Regions from separate parts of the Kluyvera huaxiensis genome, predicted to be linked through region 3. Evidence: predicted binding sites of a transcription regulator. Region 3 holds the regulator's gene; each other region holds the start of a gene.

Region 1 (4,355 bases), on a different contig from region 3:
GCAGAGAAGCGGTATTCAACGTCAACGTGTTTACTCAGAACTTCTTTACTGATAATGCCATACATAAACAGAACTGTACCTCGTTTAACCCAAAACGTGTTATCACATACAACGTAATTAATGGCAAGCCATTTTTAAACGTGTCTCGATCAGCCGCACAAATCCTAACAAATCATTTGTCCGCCTACGCATCTGTACGCCCTGAAGCATCGTCCTCGCGCGATGTTAGCAGACCTTAAATGTGACCTAGATTACGGTAACGTAAGACTTTTTTAACATAGCCCCACATTTAATCTGTGTTCAGATTCATCCAGATGCTTCATCTTTCTATATATCGTTAGATATATTTTCGCTATAACTTTTTCACATGCCTTTTGCTGGAAGTTATAAGAGCGGCGCATTTACACGGAGAACTTACACGGGTTATCTGGTTAATAACACATCGAGTGTGCACTAAAATAATGAAAATTTTGTGACACTGCCTCATAACGGCGCAATAAAAACGTTTCGCTAATTAAATGCAGATTATCCGGCTATTAATTAAGCAGCGATACTATGCTAATTCGAGCCATAATATATCCGTCGTAAATTAAACTCACCAATCGTAGGCTAATAACAATAACAAATCGTTATAGATTGCCCAACATGGCGCGCAGGGAAGTCATCGACCAGAGGAACACGGGGAGACACATCGGGAAAGGGCATCGGATTTCGTCCGGCAGCCTATCACAGGCTGCCCGGAATCGTCATACAACGAGATTACCGCTCTGCGACCAGGCGAATAAAATCATCTTCGTTATTGTCTTCTACTGCTTCATTTTTTGGTGCTTCTTCTTCTTTTTTCTCTGGCTCACTTGCCTCACACAACCGACGCAACAGCGCATTCTGACGCTTTTGCTGATCGAGCAGTGATTCAAGGAGTTCGATTTGCTCATTAGTACGTGAGCTGGCGCGGTTCACAAAAAACCACAAAACCAGACCGACTAATAGCAGAAGGAAGGATAACGCCAGAGAAACCAGATTTAATGCCCCAGAACTTACAAGATCACTCATTTTACCACCTCAAAAGGAACGATCTATTCTACCACTCACACTACGGAAGGAAATCGCTGCCAGTAAAAATGTTTTACCAGGGTATAAACCTGTTGATACTGCAAATACCGCTGAAAAATTGAACGTCCTGATCGCACATTACGTTGATCATTTGCGTCCACAGCAGTAAGCAAGCAGCAATCACGAGTATCAATAATACCCACCGAAACTTTTTCACTCCACTCTCCGCATGACTTCTTATTCAGATGCAACCAAGTTAGCATGCTAACCTTAAACCGCGGCTAACTGTAATAGCATCTTGCACTTTTAGGAATCATAGACTTGTGTCAATCGGTTATCGAAGTAACGTAGTATTGATGAAACAAATAATAGAAGAGGAATTCTTATGCGCCTGTTTATCAGAACCGTCATCTTTTTGGTTATCGTCGGCATTGGCGTTCTCCTGAGCGGATACGGCGTACTGGCAGGCAGCCAGAAGACCGCCGGAGGCTTAGGGTTACAGTGCAAGTATCTGACGGCTCAGGGATTCAGTACTGCGTTTTACCTGCACGGTGACAACGGCATCGTTGGCCGCTCAAGCTGCCCACTGCTGCGTAAAAGCACCAGCGTCATCGATGAAGGCTAAAAAAGATGAAAAAAAAGCCCGGTCATCGCCGGGCTTTTTATTGTCAGACTCAGAATGGGTAATCGTTATAGCCCATCTGCTCTGAAATTTTACGTGCTGCCGTATGCAGCATCTCCACATACTCATGCAGACGCTCTTCAGAAAAGCGCAGCGTTGGGAAAGAGATACTCAACCCAGCGATGACCACGCCAAAGCGGTCAAATACCGGTACGCCGATACAACGCAGCCCTTCTTCCTGCTCTTCGTTATCTTCCCCATACCCTTGCTTACGCACCTGTTCAAGCACGGTGATCAGCTCATCAGTATTGGCAATGGTGCGGTCGGTGCTGCACTTATATTCAACGCCTTCGAGGATCTGACGCACTTCGTCAGTTTCACGCCAGGCCAGCAGCACTTTACCAATTGCCGTACTGTACAACGGGTTACGGCGACCTACGCGAGAGTACATGCGCAGGTTGTACATGGAATCAATCTTATGGATGTAGACGATACTGTCTTCATCCAACGCACCCAGGTGAACCGTTTCTTTAGTCAGACGAGAGAGTTCACGCATCTGAATATCCGCACTGCGGATCAAATCAACGTTCTGTAATGCGCGAGCACCCAACTCAAACAGCTTCAGCGTGAGCGAATACTTTTCGGATTCCCCTTCCTGGGCAACGTACCCCAATGATTTCATGGTCTGCAAAAAGCGATAAACGGTGCTTTTTGACATCATGACGCGCTGCGAAAGTTCAGTAATGCCGATTTCGCGTTCTTCGCCAAGTGCCTGCAGGATACCAAAAACCTTTAGTACCGAAGAGACAGAATCTGGCTGTTTGTCCAAATCCGCTGCTGACATTTATCACCTCATCGCAACTGTTTTATAAATATTAGAACCGGTTTTTATTATAATTTCGCAATCCCTTTGTAGCAATGAAACTTCTGTGACCTGGTTACAAATCTGCGACATTGAAATGATTAATCAATGCTAGAATCATTTTCTGGTTAATAATTTCCGCAAAAACAAGTTTTTCCTCATGACTAGAGCTCTGCTTGATGGTTTGCCTGTGCCCCAGCGCTACGGGGCCATTCTGACGATTGTTATTGGTATTACTATGGCGGTACTCGACGGCGCGATCGCCAACGTTGCCCTGCCGACTATCGCCAGCGACCTTAACGCGTCACCCGCGTCCTCTATCTGGATAGTCAACGCCTATCAGATTGCGATTGTTATCTCTCTGCTCTCCCTCTCCTTCCTCGGCGATATGATTGGCTACCACCGTATCTATAAAGCCGGGTTAATCGTTTTTACCCTCACATCGCTGCTTTGCGCATTGTCGCATTCGCTGGAAATGCTGACCCTTGCCCGAATTGCGCAAGGTTTCGGTGGCGCCGCACTGATGAGCGTGAACACGGCGCTGATTCGCCTGATTTATCCGCAGCGACAGCTAGGACGCGGGATGGGGATTAACTCTTTCGTCGTGGCTGTGTCTTCCGCCGCCGGGCCGACGATTGCCGCCGCCATTTTGTCGCTGGCTTCGTGGCAGTGGCTATTCCTGATTAACGTTCCATTGGGCATTATTGCCTGGCTATTGGCCGTTCGTTTTCTGCCGTCGAACGGTACCCGTAGTCAGACACAGCGTTTTGACTTACCAAGTGCGGTAATGAATGCGCTGACCTTCGGCCTGTTGATTACCGCGCTGAGCAGCTTTGCTCAGGGGCAATCACTGATGCTGGTGAGTGCCGAACTGGTGGCTCTGCTGGTCGTTGGCTTCTTCTTCGTTCGCCGCCAGCTTCAACTGCCGGTGCCGTTGCTGCCCGTTGACCTGCTGCGCATCCCGCTGTTTTCACTTTCCATTTGCACCTCGATTTGCTCCTTCTGCGCCCAGATGCTGGCGATGGTCTCACTGCCCTTCTTTCTGCAAAGCATCGTGGGCCGAACCGAAGTTGAAACCGGTCTGCTGCTGACGCCGTGGCCGTTGGCGACCATGGTGATGGCACCGCTGGCGGGTTATCTGATTGAGCGCGTACATGCGGGATTACTTGGGGCGTTGGGGATGGGCATTATGGCCTGCGGGTTATTTGCGATGGCGATGCTGCCGTCGTCTCCGAGCGATATCGACATTATCTGGCGTATGTTGCTGTGCGGCGCGGGTTTTGGTCTGTTCCAGTCGCCTAACAACCATACCATTATCGCGTCGGCACCACGTCACCGTAGCGGCGGAGCCAGCGGGATGCTAGGGACCGCACGTTTACTGGGGCAAAGTACCGGTGCCGCATTGGTCGCGCTGATGTTCAACGTGTTTGGCAACGGCGGGACTCACGTTTCGCTGCTGCTCGCCGGCACGCTGGCGTTGGTGGCAACGCTATTTAGCGGACTGCGTGTTACCCAACCTCGGGCGCAAAGCTAAAATCCGACCTCGCTAAACGAAATCGGATCAAAAAAAAGCGCCTCATTCGAGGCGCTTTTCTTATTTCATGTATTCGCCGCTACGCAGCGCTTCAATACGTTTATCCAACGGTGGGTGAGTCATGAACATTTCGCTCAGCGACTTCGACTTACCGTTAATACAGAACGCCATCATACTGCTGGCCTCCTGCGGTTCGTAGCTGGTTTTCAGGCGCTGTAGCGCTGCAATCATCTTCTCACGGCCAACCAGTTTTGCTGAACCGGCATCCGCATGGAACTCACGAT
Region 2 (4,355 bases), on a different contig from region 3:
TAGATACCGCTTTCTCGACCAGCACTTTGCTTTCTGGTGAAAGGTCGACGGCAATGAGAATGTGTTTGTAAGCCATGGTGTTACTCCTTCCATAAAGTTGTCGATGACTGTTGGACCAGACAGCCCATACGCTGTCCCTTGCCCGCGTCCTGCGTGCAACATGCGCGGGGTAGCCATTAAAGACCTAATTGTAGTAGATATTTCTACCTTATCTTGGCCTTCAGGCGCCGTCAATGCATCCGGTTCACCAATTAGTTAAACAAATTTTTCTATTCTACGTATTGATAACGATTAACCTTGTGGTAAAAAATTTAACGGATCTCCTACACTATTAAATGAGCCGATCGAATATTTAAACGTGATCGGTATCTCACTCTTATACTGAGCCGATGGTTGGATATGGGGAAGCGGTATGTTCCTGGAGATGTCTTCGGGGACTGGTCGCCGGGGAGGCGTTATGATCAGCACGATTGCGCTGTTTTGGGCCCTGTGTATCGTTTGTGTTGTAAATATGGCACGTTACTTTTCATCATTGCGTGCGTTATTGGTTGTACTACGTGGTTGCGATCCCTTGCTCTATCAGTACGTTGATGGCGGTGGTTTCTTTACCTCCCACGGCCAGCCTGGCAAGCAGGTGCGCCTGGTCTGGTACATTTACGGACAGCGCTACCGCGATCATCACGACGACGAGTTTATCCGTCGCTGCGAACGGGTGCGTCGGCAGTTCATTTTGACCAGTTCCCTGTGTGGGCTGGTGGTGATTAGCTTGATTGGCCTGATGATTTGGCACTAAGCAAAAAAAAACGGGCCAGTTTCCTGACCCGTTTCTCTTTGTTTCTGACGCTTAGATAAGCTTCAGAGACAGCCAGTACAGCACACCAGACAGCAGAATTGATGCCGGTAAGGTGAATACCCAGGCCATCAGGATGTTGGTCACGGTTTTTCTTTGCAGACCACCGCCGTCAACCACCATGGTACCCGCCACGGAGGACGACAGTACGTGGGTTGTTGATACCGGCATCCCGGTATAGCTTGCCAGACCGATGGAGACAGCAGAGGTCATCTGCGCCGCCATACCCTGTGCGTAGGTCATCCCTTTCTTACCGATCTTCTCACCGATAGTGGTTGCCACGCGACGCCAGCCGATCATCGTACCGATGCCTAATGCCAGCGCGACGGCCATGATAATCCACACCGGAGCGTACTCAATGGTGCTCAGCATGTCGGTTTTCAGCTTTTTCAGCAGACGCTGGTCGTCGGCATTCACTTCCGGCATCTTCGCCACTTTATCGGTGGTATCAGAGATGCAAAGCATAATGCGGCGCAGCTGGCCACGCTGTTCAACGGAGAGCTTATCGTAGCTTTCGATGTTGGTCAGCATCGCTTTGGTGCGGTCAAGCGCGTTGATGGTATTCGCTGGATGACAGTGGAATTCCACCGCAGCCATGGCTTCCGGCGTCAATTTCTCAGCGTTGTCGGCCACTTTCTGCAGCAGCTCAGGGCGCTGTTGGAAGAAGGTTTCAACGTTGTTGACTGCATCACGGGTACGGGTAATTTCGTAACCGGAAGCATTCATATTGACCACGAAACCAGCCGGGGCAACGCCAATCAGCACCAACATCACCAGACCAATGCCTTTCTGACCGTCGTTGGCACCGTGGGAGAATGCCACGCCAATCGCAGACAGGATCAGAGCAATACGCGTCCAGAATGGCGGCTTTTTCTTACCGTCTTTCTTTTCACGTTCAGCAGGAGTCAGGTGGATACGGGCGCGTTTTTTGGTACCGCTCCAGTAACGGCGCAGCAGGAAAATCAGACCGCCAGCGACGACCAGACCCACAATTGGCGAGATGATCAACGACGCGAAAATGTTAATCACTTTCGGGATGTTGAGGGCATCAACCACTGACGTGCCGGTCATCAGCGCATTGGTTAAACCAATACCGATGATAGCGCCAATCAGCGTGTGGGAACTGGACGCAGGCAGACCGAAGTACCAGGTGCCGAGGTTCCAGATGATAGCAGCCAGCAGCATGGAAAAGACCATGGCGAGGCCGTGCGCGGAGCCCATATTGAGCAGAAGATCCGTCGGCAACATATGCACAATCGCATAGGCTACACTCAGACCGCCCAACAGAACGCCGAGGAAGTTAAAGATTGCTGCCATTGCAACCGCAAGCTGCGAGCGCATGGCACGAGTATAAATCACGGTGGCAACCGCGTTAGCCGTATCATGGAAGCCGTTAATGGCTTCATAGAAAAGAACAAACACAAGTGCCAAAACTAACAACAGCCCGGTATGTAAATCCAGGCCAGCGAACAAATGTAACATAGGACGTTACGCCATTTTGAGGTCATGAACGCGCGGCATTATCAGGGACTTTGGCAGCGCGGGCAAAGTGAAATCTCTATTTTTTTTGATAATTATCTGCGCCTTGTCAGTGAATGCAAATAATTATTTCTATTGTATCAATCAGATAAGTCGGGTTTGTGGATATTTCACTGGTATGACATCCATGAAAAATTTACACTTCCCGACAATACCTATGTTGAGGATAGTGCGTGGAAAGGTTTGATGCCATTGTAGTGGGTGCCGGAGCGGCAGGAATGTTTTGTGCAGCCATGGCCGGGCAGGCGGGGCGTCGCGTTTTGCTGCTGGATAACGGTAAAAAACCTGGGCGTAAAATCCTTATGTCCGGCGGTGGTCGTTGCAATTTCACTAACCTTTATGTCGAACCCGCGGCCTATCTCAGCCAAAACCCGCATTTTTGCAAATCTGCGCTTGCGCGTTACACCCAGTGGGACTTTATCGACATGGTCGGTAAGCACGACATTGCCTGGCATGAAAAGACGCTGGGGCAATTGTTCTGCGATGACTCTGCCGAGCAGATTGTCGCAATGCTGGTCGCCGAGTGTGAAAAAGGCAACGTGACCACCCGCCTGCGCAGCGAAATTCTTAGCGTCACTCAGGATGAAACGGGCTATACCCTGCAGCTTAACGGCGACGCGGTGGCGGCAGATAAACTGGTTATCGCCAGCGGCGGCCTGTCGATGCCGGGTCTGGGTGCTTCGCCATTCGGTTATAAAATTGCAGAGCAGTTTGGTCTGAAGGTGCTGCCAACCCGCGCAGGGCTGGTACCATTTACGCTGCACAAACCGATGCTGGAACAATTCCAGGTGCTGTCGGGCGTCTCTGTACCGTCGACGATTACCGCTCAGGACGGCACGCTATTCCGTGAAAGTCTGCTTTTCACTCACCGCGGGCTTTCTGGTCCGGCAGTCCTGCAAATCTCCAGCTATTGGCAGGCGGGCGAGTTTGTCAGCATTAACCTGCTGCCAGATGTTGATCTCGCAGACTTCCTCGATACGCAGCGGACTGAACACCCTAACCAGAGTCTGAAGAATACCCTGGCGATGCAGCTGCCAAAACGTTTGGTGGAATGCCTGCAACAGCTTGGTCAGATCCCCGACGTGACGCTAAAACAGCTCAACGTTCGTGAGCAGCAAACGCTGGTAGAGACGCTGACAAACTGGCGCGTGCAGCCCAACGGCACCGAAGGCTACCGCACGGCGGAAGTGACCCTCGGTGGTGTCGATACCAACGAGCTTTCCTCGCGCACCATGGAAGCGAAGAAAGCACCGGGCCTGTATTTTATTGGCGAAGTGATGGACGTGACCGGCTGGCTGGGCGGCTACAACTTCCAGTGGGCGTGGTCGAGCGCCTGGGCCTGCGCGCAGGCGCTGGCTGAATAACCGCCTTATCTCTCCTGCTGGCTAAACAGCGCCAGCAGCATTTCGACCTGTTCGTCGAGCGGGGCCAAATCCTGTTTGACGATCAGATGCAGCGGCGTGGCGCGCCTGACGCCGTGGCTCAGCGGCAAAAGTTTTAACGTCCCTTGGGCTAGCTCCTGCGCAATTCTCTCCTCTGGCAGCCAGCCGTAACCTACCTGATACATCACCGCATCGATTGCGGCATCAATGGTGGAGAAGGTCCATGCATCACGACCCGCCTGACGGTCATGGTCGCTCTCAGCAATGCGGATCAGCGGCCAGGCGCGCAGAAGCTCATCGTTGAGCGGCCCTGGATGACTAAATAAAGGGTGGGCGCGATGGGCCACGGCGACAAAATCGATATTCATTAGCCATTCGCCGCGTCCGGTGATGTCCTGACGACGCGTCAACACCATCACATCCGCCTCGCTCTGCGCGACGTCATTATCGTTGGCGTTCTCCAGCACTTCCGTCAGGCGTATCTGGGTTTGCGGGTAGCGCTGCTGAAACTGACGCAGTATGGCGAACAGCCGCTGGCGAGGGAAGATGCTGTCGACCACCAGATCCAGCCGGGTACGCATCCC
Region 3 (4,355 bases):
TGCGACTGGGAGACCGTATTCAGGCGAGGCGTTTCGTGATAGAGCGCCAGGCAGATTGCGTCAAGCAGGGTGGTTTTCCCCGCGCCGGTCGGGCCGGTAATGGCAAACAGACCGTTGCTGGCAAACGGCTCCTGGGTAAAATCGATTTTCCACTCGCCTTTCAGCGAGTTGAGGTTTTTCAGGCGCAGGCTGAGAATTTTCATGGCTGTTGCTCCTCGCCAAGGCCGTGTAGCGTTTCATTAAATAGCACTTCTAAGCGCTGCTGTTGCGGCTCCTCCAGCGTTTCCAGCGCCAGACGGCGGTGGAAAACCTCTTCGACGCTGAGCTCGCTTAAAGTTTCACGCTCCTGACTTGCCAGAATACGCTGGCGCTGTTCGCGGCTGCGGCGTACCAGCAGCACCTCGACCGGTAGGTCATCGGTGATAACCTGAATTTTTCGCTGAATATCATGCAGGTATTCGTCGCTGGTTATCTCAATGTCAACCCACGTTGCCGATTCGCTATCCGCATCTCGCCACTCGGCCAATTGCGCGCTGATGCTGTCAAAATCGCCCTTAATCACCGCCAGCGGCTGTGTGACCGGGACCACGAGCGGCGTGACTTCATCCAGCTTGCCGTCAGCAAACGTCACCAGGTTAACGCTTTTGCTCTTGCCGGTTTCATCAAAGCTCAGAGCGATTGGCGAGCCGCTGTAGCGGATATGCTCGCTGCCGCCGATTTTCTGCGCCCGGTGAATATGCCCCAGCGCGATATAGTCGGCGGGCGGGAAGTTTTGTGCCGGAAACGCATCCAGTGTGCCAATATAAATGTCGCGTACCGCGTCACTTTTGCTGGCACCAACGGTGGTCAGATGGCCGCTGGCGATAATCGGCAGCCTTTGATCGGCGCGCAGTTCACAGGCCTGCTGGTACTGCTGTTGATAGTAATCCGTGATGCTTTCCAGCACCTGGCGCACCTTTTCGCTGCCGGAAAGCCCGGCCTGGCTGGTAATGATGTCGCGCGGACGTAAAAAAGGCACCGGGCAGAATACCGCCCCGGGCGCGCCATCGCGCTGGTTTAAGATAAACGGCTCGTGACCGGCGCTGGCAATGACCGTGGTGTTGAGAAACGAAAGGATATCGCGTGATTCGTTAAGCGTGGCAACCGAGTCATGGTTGCCCGCCAGCACCACCAGATGGCAGCCGGTTTGTTGCAGATTGACCACAAATCGGTTGTACAGCTCGCGCGCATAGCTCGGCGGCGAACCGGTATCGAAGATATCGCCTGCGACAATAATGGCATCGACTTTTTGTGCTTCAGCGGTGGTCAGAAGCCAGTGCAGGAAAGCGTCATGTTCGGCGGCTCGGCTCTTGCTGTAGAAGTTCTGGCCAAGGTGCCAGTCCGATGTGTGGATAATGCGCATAGCGGTTCCGTGAAAGATGACGTAAAGGTGATTATAAACATTCACCTGGGCCAGGGTCGATGCGTGAGATAACGTTGTGTCATAAATGATAAAACGCGATCATCTAACGGTCATGTTTTTCATAAATCTGTCATAAATCTGACGCATAATGACGCCGTATATAATACTGATGTCTAAAACAGGGCAAATAATGGCAAGACGTATTCTGGTCGTTGAAGATGAAGCGCCGATCCGTGAGATGGTGTGTTTCGTGCTGGAACAAAACGGTTTTCAGCCGGTGGAAGCGGAAGATTACGATAGCGCTATCAACAAGTTGAATGAACCCTGGCCCGACCTGATTTTGCTCGACTGGATGTTACCGGGTGGTTCAGGGCTGCAATTTATTAAACATCTCAAACGTGAAGCGCTCACCCGTGATATACCGGTAATGATGCTAACGGCGCGCGGTGAAGAAGAAGATCGTGTCCGTGGCCTCGAGACCGGGGCGGATGATTACATCACCAAGCCATTCTCGCCAAAAGAGCTGGTCGCGCGTATCAAAGCGGTGATGCGCCGTATTTCACCGATGGCGGTGGAAGAGGTGATTGAGATGCAGGGGCTGAGCCTTGACCCTACCTCGCACCGGGTGATGACCGGTGAAAACCCATTGGATATGGGACCTACCGAATTTAAGCTACTGCACTTCTTTATGACGCATCCGGAACGTGTCTACAGCCGCGAACAGCTGCTGAATCACGTCTGGGGAACCAACGTCTATGTTGAAGACCGTACCGTTGACGTGCATATTCGTCGTCTGCGCAAAGCGCTGGAACACAGTGGTCATGACCGCATGGTGCAAACCGTTCGCGGCACGGGTTATCGTTTTTCCGCCCGTTTCTAATTTTTGACAGGAGTGTGACCCGTGCTGGAACGGCTGTCATGGAAAAGGCTGGCCCTGGAGCTGCTGTTATGTTGCCTCCCGGCCCTGGTGCTGGGAATGGTATTCGGCTATCTACCGTGGTTTTTACTGGCGGCGGTGACCGGACTGCTGGTCTGGCATTTCTGGAATTTACTGCGGCTGTCCTGGTGGCTATGGGTTGACCGAAGTATGACCCCGCCGCCGGGACGCGGTAGCTGGGAGCCTCTGCTGTACGGGCTAAACCAGATGCAGTTACGTAATAAAAAGCGCCGTCGCGAACTGGGTGGGCTTATCAAACGTTTTCGCAGCGGTGCCGAATCGCTGCCGGATGCGGTGGTGCTGACCACGGAAGAGGGGGCCATTTTCTGGTGTAATGGCCTGGCCCAGCAGCTGCTGGGACTTCGCTGGCCCGACGATAGCGGGCAAAACATTCTTAACCTGCTGCGTTACCCCGAATTTACCCAACACCTCAAAAAACGCGATTTCCTCAAACCGCTGCACCTGGTGCTCAACAGCGGGCGCCATCTTGAGATTCGTGTGATGCCCTATACCGACCGTCAACTGCTGATGGTGGCGCGTGACGTCACGCAAATGCATCAACTGGAAGGCGCGCGCCGCAACTTCTTCGCCAACGTCAGCCACGAACTGCGTACCCCGCTGACCGTGCTGCAAGGCTATCTGGAGATGATGCAGGAGCAGGTGCTCGAAGGGATGCCGCGCGAAAAGGCGCTGCATACGATGCGCGAGCAAACTCAGCGTATGGAAGGGCTGGTTAAACAGCTGCTGACGTTATCTAAAATTGAAGCCTCGCCGGTGCTGACGCTCAATGAAAAAATCGATGTGCCGTTGATGCTGCGGGTGGTTGAGCGTGAAGCGCAAACGCTGAGCCACAATAAGCACCAGCTTCATTTCGATATTGACCAGAATCTCAAGGTACTGGGTAATGAAGATCAGCTCCGTAGCGCGATGTCGAACCTGGTCTATAACGCGGTGAATCATACGCCGGAAGGCACGCTTATCACCGTACGCTGGCAGCATGCGCCGCACGGTGCGTTGTTTAGCGTCGAGGATAATGGCCCGGGCATCGCCCCTGAACATCTGCCAAGGCTGACCGAGCGCTTTTATCGCGTTGATAAAGCGCGTTCCAGGCAGACGGGCGGCAGCGGTCTGGGGCTGGCGATTGTTAAACATGCGGTGAATCATCACGACAGTCGATTAGACATCACCAGTACGCTGGGGAAAGGATCGTGCTTTAGCTTCCTGCTGCCGGAACGTTTAATTGCCAAAAGCGACGGCTGATCGCCTGCTTGTCAGTTTATCTTTCCACAGACCAGCCTCGGCTGGTCTGTTTGCTTTGCAGTCAATGAAACGTCGCGTGATTAACGAACGTCTGGTTGTTTTTTGTTCGCATGATTAGCCGGGTGTTTTTCCTAAATCCAGTTAATAAATCTATGTATAAATTCACTATCAATATAATCATCTGGTTTTACGATCCCGTGTTGCTTTAAAACGTTATAAGCGTTTAAATTGGCCCCCATGCAGTCGTTAACAGACTGCTTATGCGCGGTAAATCAAAAAACTATTCTTCTCTATACCGCGAAGGGAGCATATCCCGCTGAGTTTGTTGCTGGTTTCCTCTGCTTCATTCCACAGGCGCTGGCGCGATAAATTTATGTTTTACAACACCACATCCACAGGCAGTAGTTACATATGACCCATCAATTGAAATCGCGTGACATCATCGCCCTGGGCTTTATGACCTTTGCGTTGTTTGTTGGCGCAGGCAACATCATTTTCCCTCCTATGGTTGGTTTGCAGGCAGGCCCTCACGTCTGGACCGCAGCCATTGGCTTCCTGATTACCGCCGTGGGTCTGCCGGTGCTGACCGTGGTCGCGCTGGCGAAAGTCGGTGGTGGCGTCGATAGCCTGAGTACGCCGATTGGTAAAGTGGCAGGCATCCTGCTGGCGACCGTGTGTTACCTCGCCGTGGGGCCGCTGTTCGCCACGCCGCGTACGGCAACCGTGTCGTTTGAAATTGGTATTGCGCCGCTGACC
Region 4 (4,355 bases), on a different contig from region 3:
AGCGCGTCTGGGTAAAGGCTCGAAAGCGGGCCATCTGACCTATCTGGGCGATGCGGAAATTGGTGATAACGTCAATATCGGCGCGGGTACCATCACCTGCAACTATGACGGCGCCAACAAGTTTAAAACCATTATCGGCGACGACGTGTTTGTCGGCTCTGATTCCCAACTGGTGGCCCCGGTCACTATCGGCAAAGGCGTCACCATTGCCGCCGGAACGACTGTCACCCGCAACGTGGCGGATAATGAACTGGTGTTAAGCCGTGTACCGCAGGTCCATAAACAGGGCTGGCAGCGTCCGGTGAAGAAAAAGTAACTTTTTTGCCGGATGGCGTTTCGCTTATCCGGCAGACAACGGATGAGGAGATAACATAATCTCCCTTCCACAAAGCAGTACCTATAAAAATAACCCCACTCTCTACAAGGCTCGGGGCGCCCGGTATACGGGCAACAGGTTGACCGACAACGCGTAAAAATCGGAACTTAAAAACTATGTGTGGAATTGTTGGCGCAGTCGCGCAACGTGATGTAGCTGAAATCCTTCTCGAAGGTCTTCGTCGTCTGGAATACCGTGGCTATGACTCTGCGGGTCTGGCGGTGGTGGATGCAGAAGGTCATATGACCCGTCTGCGTCGCCTGGGGAAAGTCCAGATGCTGGCGCAGGCTGCGGAAGAGCACCCGCTGCCTGGTGGTACCGGTATTGCTCATACCCGCTGGGCGACCCATGGCGAACCTTCAGAAAGCAACGCGCATCCGCATGTTTCTGATCACATTGTGGTGGTGCATAACGGCATCATCGAGAACCACGAACCGCTGCGCGAAATGCTGCAGACGCGTGGCTACGTCTTTGTTTCCGCCACCGATACCGAAGTAATTGCTCACTTAGTGCACTGGGAACTGGAGCAGGGAGGCACGCTGCGCGAAGCCGTTCTGCGCGCGATTCCTCAACTGCGCGGTGCGTACGGTACCGTCATCATGGACTCTCGCGATCCGGGTACACTGCTGGCCGCTCGTTCCGGTAGCCCGCTGGTTATCGGCCTTGGCATGGGTGAGAACTTTATCGCTTCAGACCAACTGGCTCTTTTACCTGTTACCCGTCGTTTTATCTTCCTTGAAGAGGGAGATATCGCGGAGGTTACGCGCCGTACGGTTGAGATCTTTGATAAATCTGGTGCCCAAGTGAAGCGTCAGGAGATCGAGTCCAATCTGCAGTACGATGCGGGCGATAAAGGTATCTATCGCCACTACATGCAAAAAGAGGTCTATGAGCAGCCGAACGCGATTAAAAACACCTTAACCGGGCGTATCAGCCATGGTCAGGTGGATTTAAGCGAACTTGGGCCACAGGCCGATGCGCTGCTCTCTAAGGTTGAGCACATTCAGATTATTGCTTGCGGTACTTCCTACAACTCCGGAATGGTCGCACGCTACTGGTTTGAATCGCTGGTTGGCATGCCGTGCGATGTCGAAATTGCCTCGGAATTCCGTTACCGCAAATCTGCTGTGCGTCCGAACAGCCTGGTTATCACCCTGTCGCAATCAGGTGAAACTGCCGATACGCTGGCCGGTCTGCGTTTGACCAAAGAGCTAGGGTATTTGGGCTCGCTGGCGGTGTGTAACGTCGCCGGTTCGTCGCTGGTGCGTGAGTCCGATCTGGCGATCATGACCAAGGCGGGCGCGGAAATCGGCGTTGCGTCGACTAAAGCCTTTACCACTCAGTTAACGGTATTGCTGCTGCTGGTGGCCAAAATGGCGCGTCTTAAAGGCGTTGATGCGGCCGTCGAGCAGGATATCGTTCATGCGTTGCAGGCACTGCCGAGCCGTATTGAGCAGGTACTGTCTGAAGATAAACGCATTGAAGCGCTGGCGGAGGATTTCTCTGACAAGCATCACGCGCTGTTCCTTGGCCGTGGCGATCAATACCCGATTGCGCTGGAAGGCGCGCTTAAGCTTAAAGAGATCTCCTACATTCACGCAGAGGCCTACGCGGCAGGCGAACTGAAACACGGCCCGCTGGCGTTGATTGATGCCGATATGCCGGTGATTGTGGTCGCGCCGAATAACGAACTGCTGGAAAAACTGAAATCCAACATTGAAGAGGTTCGCGCGCGCGGCGGCGAGCTGTACGTGTTTGCCGACAGAGATGCGGCATTCACTAACAGCGACAACATGCACATCATTGAGATGCCGCATGTCGAAGAGGTGATTGCACCTATCTTCTATACCGTCCCGTTGCAGTTGCTGTCTTATCACGTGGCGCTTATCAAAGGCACCGACGTTGACCAACCGCGTAACCTGGCGAAATCCGTGACCGTCGAATAATCACGTTAACTGTCTCACCATCCGGCTATGTCTCAGGCATAGCCGGATTTTTTTTACCTGCTATAACTGTCATAAAGCGCCGCAATTCCGCTGTCATAAAAAGAAAATTTTTCTGAAATTTTATTGTAAATTATTTTTTTAATTATCTGATTTTATTGGTTTTAATAATGATGCTTTTTACAGGGTTTCTGTTGTCATTAAACTGTCATAAACCTTACATATAACTGTCACCTGTTTATCCTATTTTGCTCATCGTAGCCACTAAACAATACTTTACGAATTCTTGCAGGAGACATTATGAAAGTTATGCGTACCACTGTCGCAACTGTTGTCGCCGCGACCTTATCGATGAGCGCTTTCTCTGCATTCGCAGCTGCAAGCCTGACAGGTGCAGGTGCAACCTTCCCTGCGCCAGTGTATGCCAAATGGGCAGATACCTATCAAAAAGAGACCGGTAGCAAAGTTAACTACCAGGGTATCGGTTCTTCCGGTGGCGTAAAACAAATTACCGCTAACACCGTAGATTTCGGCGCATCAGATGCTCCGCTGTCTGACGAAAAACTGACGCAGGAAGGCCTGTTCCAGTTCCCGACCGTAATCGGCGGTGTGGTGCTGGCCGTTAACATCCCTGGCCTGAAATCAGGCGAGCTGGTGCTGGACGGCAAAACGCTGGGTGACATTTACCTCGGCAAGATTAAGAAGTGGGATGACGAAGCCATCACCAAACTGAACCCAGGCGTGAAGCTGCCTTCGCAGAATATCGCCGTAGTGCGTCGCGCTGATGGTTCCGGTACTTCCTTCGTCTTCACCAGCTACCTGGCGAAAGTGAACGAAGAGTGGAAATCCAAAATCGGTTCTGGTTCTACCGTGAACTGGCCGACCGGTCTGGGCGGTAAAGGTAACGACGGTATTGCTGCCTTCGTACAGCGTCTGCCGGGTGCAATTGGCTACGTTGAATATGCTTACGCTAAGCAGAATAACCTGGCTTACACCAAGCTGATTTCTGCTGACGGTAAAGCGGTTAGCCCAACCGAAGAAAACTTCGCCAACGCCGCTAAAGGCGCTGACTGGAGCAAATCCTTCGCGCAGGACCTGACCAACCAGAAAGGTGAGGGCGCATGGCCAATCACCTCTACAACTTTCATTCTGGTTCACAAAGATCAGAAGAAACCTGAGCAAGGCGCTGAAGTGCTGAAGTTCTTTGATTGGGCGTACAAAAACGGTGGGAAGCAGGCTAACGAACTGGATTATGCTACTCTGCCGGAAAGCGTGGTTGAGCAGGTTCGTGCTGCATGGAAGACCAACGTAAAAGATAGCAGCGGTAAAGCGCTGTACTGATTACGGTAGCCCGGCGGTGACGCCGGGCATCTGTAAACGTCGTCGCGGATTTTAAACTGAAAGAGTGATTTATGGCTGCAACCAAGCCTGCTTTTAACCCACCGGGTAAAAAGGGTGACATGATATTCAGCGCGCTGGTAAGACTGGCTGCGCTGATTGTGCTATTGATGTTGGGTGGGATTATCGTCTCCCTTGTCATCTCTTCCTGGCCCAGTATGGAGAAGTTCGGCTTCGCCTTCCTGTGGACCAAAGAGTGGGACGCACCGAACGATGTCTACGGCGCGCTGGTACCGATTTACGGTACGATCGTCACCTCCGTTATCGCTTTGCTAATCGCCGTTCCGGTGAGCTTCGGCATCGCACTCTTCCTGACTGAACTGGCACCAAACTGGCTTAAACGCCCGTTAGGTATCGCGATTGAACTGCTGGCGGCGATCCCCAGTATTGTTTACGGCATGTGGGGGCTGTTTATCTTTGCTCCGCTGTTCGCGACCTACTTCCAGGAGCCGGTCGGCAATATTCTTTCTAACATCCCGTTTGTCGGCGCTCTGTTCTCCGGCCCGGCTTTTGGTATCGGTATCCTGGCGGCAGGTGTCATCCTGGCCATCATGATTATCCCGTATATCTCCGCCGTTATGCGTGATGTGTTTGAACAGACCCCGGTGATGATGAAAGAGTCGGCCTACGGCATCGGC

Evidence for each region. The regulator PhoB, encoded in region 3, activates phosphate uptake and scavenging genes when phosphate is short. The targets are predictions, from matches to a motif close to CTGTCATAAAACTGNCNNAT.
Region 1: kdgR (DNA-binding transcriptional regulator KdgR) is a predicted target of PhoB. The motif match lies at 2,611-2,630, and genes of this name have one in related genera.
Region 2: pitA (inorganic phosphate transporter PitA) is a predicted target of PhoB. The motif match lies at 2,495-2,514, and genes of this name have one in related genera.
Region 4: pstS (phosphate ABC transporter substrate-binding protein PstS) is a predicted target of PhoB. The motif match lies at 2,525-2,544, and genes of this name have one in related genera.

What each region holds. Positions count from the first base shown of each region.
Region 1 is NZ_JBEFLV010000022.1:51,465-55,819, reverse strand. Features, by position in the region: gene ABOC97_RS19620 (DUF2627 domain-containing protein) at 1-65, opposite strand, end outside; gene ABOC97_RS19615 (YebO family protein) at 760-1,053, opposite strand; gene mgrB (PhoP/PhoQ regulatory lipoprotein MgrB) at 1,127-1,270, opposite strand; gene ABOC97_RS19605 (YobH family protein) at 1,439-1,678, shown strand; gene kdgR (DNA-binding transcriptional regulator KdgR) at 1,728-2,519, opposite strand; gene ABOC97_RS19595 (MFS transporter) at 2,698-4,071, shown strand; gene htpX (protease HtpX) at 4,132-4,355, opposite strand, start outside.
Region 2 is NZ_JBEFLV010000005.1:183,111-187,465, forward strand. Features, by position in the region: gene uspA (universal stress protein UspA) at 1-76, opposite strand, end outside; gene uspB (universal stress protein UspB) at 458-793, shown strand; gene pitA (inorganic phosphate transporter PitA) at 845-2,332, opposite strand; gene ABOC97_RS07640 (BaiN/RdsA family NAD(P)/FAD-dependent oxidoreductase) at 2,563-3,753, shown strand; gene ABOC97_RS07645 (LysR family transcriptional regulator) at 3,759-4,355, opposite strand, start outside.
Region 3 is NZ_JBEFLV010000011.1:91,672-96,026, forward strand. Features, by position in the region: gene sbcC (exonuclease subunit SbcC) at 1-203, opposite strand, end outside; gene sbcD (exonuclease subunit SbcD) at 200-1,402, opposite strand; gene phoB (phosphate response regulator transcription factor PhoB) at 1,593-2,282, shown strand; gene phoR (phosphate regulon sensor histidine kinase PhoR) at 2,304-3,599, shown strand; gene brnQ (branched-chain amino acid transporter carrier protein BrnQ) at 4,011-4,355, shown strand, end outside.
Region 4 is NZ_JBEFLV010000013.1:30,220-34,574, forward strand. Features, by position in the region: gene glmU (bifunctional UDP-N-acetylglucosamine diphosphorylase/glucosamine-1-phosphate N-acetyltransferase GlmU) at 1-316, shown strand, start outside; gene glmS (glutamine--fructose-6-phosphate transaminase (isomerizing)) at 493-2,322, shown strand; gene pstS (phosphate ABC transporter substrate-binding protein PstS) at 2,620-3,660, shown strand; gene pstC (phosphate ABC transporter permease PstC) at 3,732-4,355, shown strand, end outside.